DNA from 3 places in the Leuconostoc gasicomitatum LMG 18811 genome. Region 1 is predicted to be linked to each of the others. Evidence: riboswitches for the same ligand, from Rfam matches in the RefSeq annotation. Region 1 holds a riboswitch; each other region holds the start of a gene.
The links. Region 1 has a riboswitch for thiamine pyrophosphate ahead of LEGAS_RS05660 (YcjF family protein). Riboswitches for the same ligand answer to the same signal wherever they lie in the genome.
Positions count from the first base shown of each region.

Region 2: another riboswitch for thiamine pyrophosphate. It lies ahead of thiM (hydroxyethylthiazole kinase); the one in region 1 lies ahead of LEGAS_RS05660 (YcjF family protein).
Region 3: another riboswitch for thiamine pyrophosphate. It lies ahead of LEGAS_RS02355 (ECF transporter S component); the one in region 1 lies ahead of LEGAS_RS05660 (YcjF family protein).

Region 1 covers NC_014319.1:1,161,598-1,163,871, reverse strand. The annotation lists gene msrA (peptide-methionine (S)-S-oxide reductase MsrA) at 1-719, shown strand, start outside; TPP riboswitch at 733-823, shown strand; gene LEGAS_RS05660 (YcjF family protein) at 1,144-1,785, shown strand; gene LEGAS_RS05655 (amino acid permease) at 2,095-2,274, opposite strand, start outside.
Region 2 covers NC_014319.1:1,591,504-1,593,777, forward strand. The annotation lists gene thiD (bifunctional hydroxymethylpyrimidine kinase/phosphomethylpyrimidine kinase) at 1-148, opposite strand, end outside; gene thiM (hydroxyethylthiazole kinase) at 141-917, opposite strand; TPP riboswitch at 1,038-1,126, opposite strand; gene LEGAS_RS07685 (hypothetical protein) at 1,180-1,689, opposite strand; gene LEGAS_RS07690 (hypothetical protein) at 1,686-1,982, opposite strand; gene LEGAS_RS07695 (vWA domain-containing protein) at 2,017-2,274, opposite strand, start outside.
Region 3 covers NC_014319.1:470,048-472,321, reverse strand. The annotation lists gene LEGAS_RS02360 (dihydrofolate reductase family protein) at 1-510, opposite strand, end outside; TPP riboswitch at 619-708, shown strand; gene LEGAS_RS02355 (ECF transporter S component) at 859-1,440, shown strand; gene LEGAS_RS02350 (ABC transporter ATP-binding protein) at 1,433-2,274, shown strand, end outside.

The sequences.
Region 1 (2,274 bases):
GGCAATCTGATGTTAGCTTTAGGGAACATCTTGACATACTTAATAATGGGCTTAAACCTTTAGCTACAAGAAACAATTTAACGCCAGACGTGATGGATTTTTATTTAAAAATAAATGGGGAACCACAAACAGATTCAAGAGATAAACTAGCATTGCATACTGCACCAAATCCACCGTATCAAGAGCGGGCAATTTTTGCTGGTGGCTGTTTTTGGTGTATGGTGGAGCCATTTGATACGCGTCCTGGTATAGTTGCTGTTATTTCTGGCTATACAGGTGGTAATTGGAAACAGCCAACATATGATCAAGTTGTTGGGCAATATACTGGGCATGTTGAAGCGGTTGAAATATTGTTTGATACACGCTTGATAACATACCAACAGCTAGTTGACATTTATTGGCAATTGATTGATCCGACTGATGATTTAGGTCAAGTTGATGATCGCGGTGAGAACTATCGACCTGTTATTTTTGTAAATGATGAGAAACAACGGCAAATTGCTGAGCAATCCAAAGAAGCTGTTATTGCGTCACATCGTTACTCCAAACCGATTGTTGTAGGAATAGAAAACGCGACAACATTTTGGCCAGCTGAAAATTTTCACCAAGATTTTTATAAAAAAAATAAAATACGTTATCGCAAAATAAAACAGTCACGACAATTGTATTTTCTCTCACAACGCCTAACTAATAGGATTCATAAGCTATTTAGAAAATAATACGGTTGATGTGATTATGCACTAGGGGCGCCGATATTGGCTGAGAAGAACTCTTTAAATCTGAACCAGATTATACTGGTGCAAGAAAGTGCGATATTAATGATTTTTTAGGTGGTATTTTTCTCTGATTATGAGAAAAATACTTTTTTATTGCCTTAAAAATGACGTGATGAACTAAATAATAATTACTAGGTGTCATAATGATTGCGATGCTGTACTTCTGTCCCTTTGAATCTGATTTGATTAATGCTAGCGTAGTAAAATAAACACAAATATTGTGTATTTAATTAATCAGGTGCAGTAGTCATTCAAAAAAAACAGTTATTTAAAACAAAAATGTTGAGATGATTGTACCAAATGTGGTAAATTTAATGTTGAAATAGGTCATTTTTTGTTATTGATAATTTAAAGAGAGCAGGCATGTATGATTAAAAATCATCAAAAAAATCAAGATGAAGTTAACTCAGATGAAGCAGTCTTTGAATCGTTTTTTTCAGATGTATTGAGGAAAATGCCAGCGACAACTGCAAAAATTATGCAACAGACCTTTAATGAATCTAGGGTTAAAGCTGAAAAAATAGTGTTTAATAGTAGGCATCAAGTTGAACGCCGTTTTTCAGAATTTCTAGATGGTGTAGATAATCAAACCAAAACAAAATGCCATCAAATTATTCATGCAGCAGCGCTAACTGCAGCAATTGTAGGGTGTTCACCAATACCATTTTCGGATGCCTTTTTGCTTGTCCCTATACAGCTCACAATGATGTCGCGATTACACAAATTATTTGGTCAATCTTGGTCGGCAAGTGTTGGGAAGAGCTTATCTAAAGAGCTTGTAGTAGTTGGCTTAGGTAGAGGTGCTGTTGGTAATATCATTAAATTTATTCCTGCTGTTGGGACTGTCACAGGAGCCGCAATTAATGCTTCTGTAGCCGTATCCATCACTGAGGCCTTGGGCTGGACAACTGTTAAAATGTTAAATGATGGCGAAGATTTATTTGAACAAGTGATGTCTTTTAGAGGTCAATTCAATATCTTGTTTAAAGCAATGCACAATTTAAAATAAACTTTTATCTGCTTATAAGAGGATGTGGCATAAATATTAAGTAAGTCATAGCTTATTTAATTGTGGATAAAAAAATTATATGTTGCTAATACACGATTAATAAATAAAAGTTATATGTGTATTTTCTATCTAATTAGGTAAGGAAAAGTAACACTGATATTGATCAACCAATTACCAAATTTGAATCAGTGATTGACTTTTTAGTATATATTGTCTCTTGCATGTGTATTGTAAATTCATCGTATGAAAATACCCGAAATGTTATATAACATTTCGGGTAAACAGTTTGCCATAAGTTAAAGTGCAATATTACACATCAGCTGCTACGTTTGCAAACTTTCGGTGAGCTAAGTATCCAAAAACAAGGCTAAATATAACAGCGCCAATAGCGGATACGCGAGAATCGGATTGGAAGAATAAACTGAGATAAATAGCTAAAAAGAATAGTAATGTCAATGGACTTGTAAATTTGTATCCCGGCATTGTAAA
Region 2 (2,274 bases), 430 kb from region 1:
CACGCGTATTCTGTGCAGTAACGGATACAATGACATTACCGCCATAGACACCTTGTGCCATAAATGTTTTCAAATCAGCCGAAACGCCAGCACCACCGCTAGAATCCGTCCCAGCAATTGTCAAAGCTTGCGGTGTGTCATTAATCATGAATCCCACCACCATTAATAAATGCATCAAGTTCGTTTTCTGATAACAAGTAGAGTTCATCTAATAACTGATTAACAAAATAACCAGGTGTTTTTACTTTTTTACTTGCTTTTACGCCAGCTAATTTCATTGTTGCCATCGCTCTCATTGTATTCTCAATTGAGATACCATCACCATTATAGGTACCAATTAAAGCAGAAAGTGCATCACCTGTCCCAACATTTGTTGCCAAAAGGGGCACATCAACGTCAATCGTTAGCGTTGTGTGGCCATCACTAATAACATCTTGTTTACCACTTAAAGCAATAATTGCACCTGTCTTTTCGGCTGCCAATAATGCAATTTTTCTAACATCCCCATTACCAGTTGCATCAATCCCTTGACTGGAAAAATCAACACCAGCAAACCAAGCAATTTCAGCTGCATTGCCGCGAATAATATCAATTTGTGCATCTGCCATAAGTGCTACCACTGGCAAGCTTCGTGAGGGTATACCCACTGCCACTGGATCCAAAACGACAACTTTACCGGCTTGATTTGCTAATTGCGCTAGCTTAATGGTTTCAAGTAATTCCGAACGCCGCCATGTACCGCTGTTGATAACCACAGCATCACTTGCAGCAACTAAATCTGGAAATTCCTCTAACTCACGTGCCATAATAGGTGATCCACCAATGACATTGACAACATTAGCAACAAATTGTGGTGTCACATAGTTTGCATAATTGAATACGAGCGGCTTTTTATCTTTTATTTCTGATAACTTCATAAATTTTCTCCCTGTCATGTCTGGTTTTACAATATTAAGGCAATAGAAAAACCGTTGCTTGAATTCACAAAAGGAAATCAATCAACGGCTACAAAAATAGGCACAAAATGCTTAAAATTAGTATTCGAAAATGTATCTCCCTTCGCACGCATTACCGTGATCAGGTTCAATGGGTGTTTCTCAGCCAAATGGCACCCCAGACATATCTATTTAGTTTATGAGTTCATTGTAGCTTAGAATAACCAATTATGCAAGATACGAGTTATCCCCACCATGTTTTGTCATCAAAATCACGCATTTGATGTGTCAATGATAACTGTTGCGCAGAGTTAACATGAATATAACTGGTTGTGTAAGGATTTTTCATGAGTTTTTTCATTTGATTAAATTTATCACTATTTAAAAAAGATCCTAACGCCTTGTGATCAGGCCAAAAACTCCACAACATATAGTCTGATTTGCCATTACTGTTTTGTGCAAGAATGGCATTTTCAGGTACAAGTTGTGCGATTAGTTCATCATTTCTATCCTTAGTTTGAAATGCAATTTGATGAATAACATCACCACTTAAATGACCGACTGTCACTATGCTATTAAATAACATCGGCCGTTTAAAATGGTTCACCATGTCAGGCGCACCAATAATTAATACATTCGTCCCTGCTAATTGTGATTCTTTACCCAAATAGAAGAATTTATCTGGATTTAAAGTCTGTAATGCTAACAATTCTGCAGGTGCTTGTTCAGGTGCTAATATTAAATTAATTTTCATAAGAAAGGCTCCTCTAATAATTTCACAACATCCGGTGATAACCGAGATGAATTATTTCTAATAAATTTTTTGACACCGGCAAACGTTACCAAATCAATCGTTGTTGGTACCGCTTTTACTTGATTTAAGTGTCTTGCAAAAGTAATGTCGGATAACGTCATCATGTTGACACCCCAACCTTCAGGTAATAATAATGATTCCCATTCATCCTTAAGCACTGCTTCTGCACGTTTGAAACGCATATCTTTATTAATAAAACTACGTAGATCATTTGGTTGTAATTTATCATTCATAGCAAAATTAATTAACGTACTCCTTTCTAAAGCACTATACAACCACAACCTTACCAAATGGTTGGCTAATACTCAATTTTTTACCTTGTGGTAACAACCAATAAACTTGTTTAAATGCCGTTTGTACCTCATCTTCTTCCCCATCACCATCTGTTAAAATGACCACAATTGTTTGTTTTGGATTAAATTTTTGATCAATTAATGCACTGAAAATACTTTTAAAAGTTGTTCCACCACCAGTATGACGCACCCAATCTTTGATTTTTTTTATAGCATACACTTGTGTATCAAA
Region 3 (2,274 bases), 690 kb from region 1:
AAGGTGAATTTCTGTCATTTCACCCAATTGTGTTGTCTCAATTACCTGTAAACGATAGCGATATCTGCCAGGCTCAAACAACCGCTTACCCTGTCCAAGTAACACAGGCACAATTTGTATCCAAAATTCGTCAACCATATTGGCTTCAAGTAACGGCTTTAAAATGCTACCACCGCCAACAACCCAGATATCATTACCCGCTTGTTTTTGATAATCTTTAATAATATCGACAACATTCCCTGAAACATAAGTCGTATCTGTTTGACTTAGATGCTTACCACGCGAAAAAACAACTTTTTCTTTACCTGCATAAAACGTTGCTTCACTCATAAGCTTCTGTGCCACTTCAAATGTTTTTCGTCCCATTACAAATGTACTAATCTGTTTTTCAAATGTTTCATAAGTTGATTGACCATTTAAATTAGTATCAAATAACCATTGCAAATCATCATTTTCATCAGACAAAAAGCCATCCAAACTTATGGCACCATAAAACACTACTTGACGCATAAACCACACCTCTCTTTGCTTAAAATCACAGTTATTCATTGTCAATGCTAATTTTAACATAGTTGCATAATCAAAAAAATTATGTTAAGTTTAACTTGTAGTTTAATATTTAACAATCTGGGGTGCCACGTGGCTGAGAAACACCCATTGAACCTGATCTGGTTAATACCAGCGAAGGGAGAATTGCTTTTTTTGACGTTGTACTAGGCAAACTCTTGGCTCATAAATGAACCAAGAGTTTTTTATTAGCTTAGAAAACGTATTACAAAAAAAGATTGCGATTTTAAACCATTTTGTATACCAGACATAAAATAACAACTACAAAAAAATTCTTGGAGGCATACTATTATGCAAACTATTTCAAAGTCAAAGTCAACACGTTGGGCACTTCGTGATGTGTTGTTATTGGCATTCGTCGCTGTTTTTATCGGTTTTATTTTTTGGGTACTCGGCCCAATTTATAATTTATTATCAGCTGCTTTAACACCATTGGGTTTAGCGCCTTTTGCAAATGAACTGCTAATTGGTGGCTGGATGATGGCTGCTCCACTTGCTAGTATTTTGATTCGCCAAGCAGGAGCTGGTGTTTTAGGTGAATTATTTGCTGCTGCTGTTGAAATGCTACTTGGCGGTCAATGGGGAGTCGCAACTTTGTTATCTGGCCTCGTACAAGGTATCGGTAGCGAAGCAGGATTTGCCGTTTTAGGTTACAAAAACTGGGGCTGGCGTGGTATCTTTGCCTCAGCAATCACCGGAACAATTGTGACTTTTATCTGGTCTACCTTCCGTGATGGTTACAGTTCTTACCATATCGGTCTATTAATCGCCTTGTTTATCACACGCTTTATTTCACTTTTGTTCTTTGGTGGTGTCTTAGTTGTTGCCATCCAAAAACTAATAGAAAAGGCTGGTGTTTTGCATCGTGACTGATTTAGTGGTTGACAATGTGAATTTTGCTTATCGCGAAACACCAGTGTTAACCGATATTTCACTCAAATTACGACCGAATAGTTTTAATTTACTCATCGGTCCAAGTGGTAGTGGTAAGTCTACATTGCTTAAATTATTATCCGGCTTATATCCAACATTTAGTGATGGTACATTGACGGGTGAATTAACTCTCGATGGCTATGATATTCATGATATTGTTCCTTATCAACGTGTCACACATATTGGCTACCTATTTCAAAATCCAACACGTCAATTTGTTATGAGAACGCCCTTTGAAGAATTACGATTTAGCCTTGAAAATTTACAAGTTAAGCCTGAAGATATTGAAAAACGTATTACAAATGCCATGGAAAGTGTTGGTATGACAGCATTTATGCACCATGACTTAATGAATTTATCTGGTGGTGAAAAACAAAAAGTTGCACTAGCCACCGTTTTAGCTGCAGATAGTGATTATTTATTGTTAGACGAACCATTTGCTAATGTTGATCCCGTTGCAAGATTACAACTCATCGACGTTATCAAAGCCTATCAAAATGAAGGCAAAACAATTTTAATAACAGATCACGATTGGAGTGGTTATACAGATGCGATTGATGATATTTTTGTCATGACCGCTGGTAAGCTACATAACGCATCATCAGATGAGCAGCAACAAATTTTAGCCAAATTACCAAATCAACCGGCCATTCATACAAGCCTACCTAACGAAAAAGAAGGTATTATTACACTTGAATCGGTGACATTAAAAAATGGCAAACGTACGCTGCTATCAACTACAAATCGTCTATTCCCCAGAGGAAAAAGAATTCT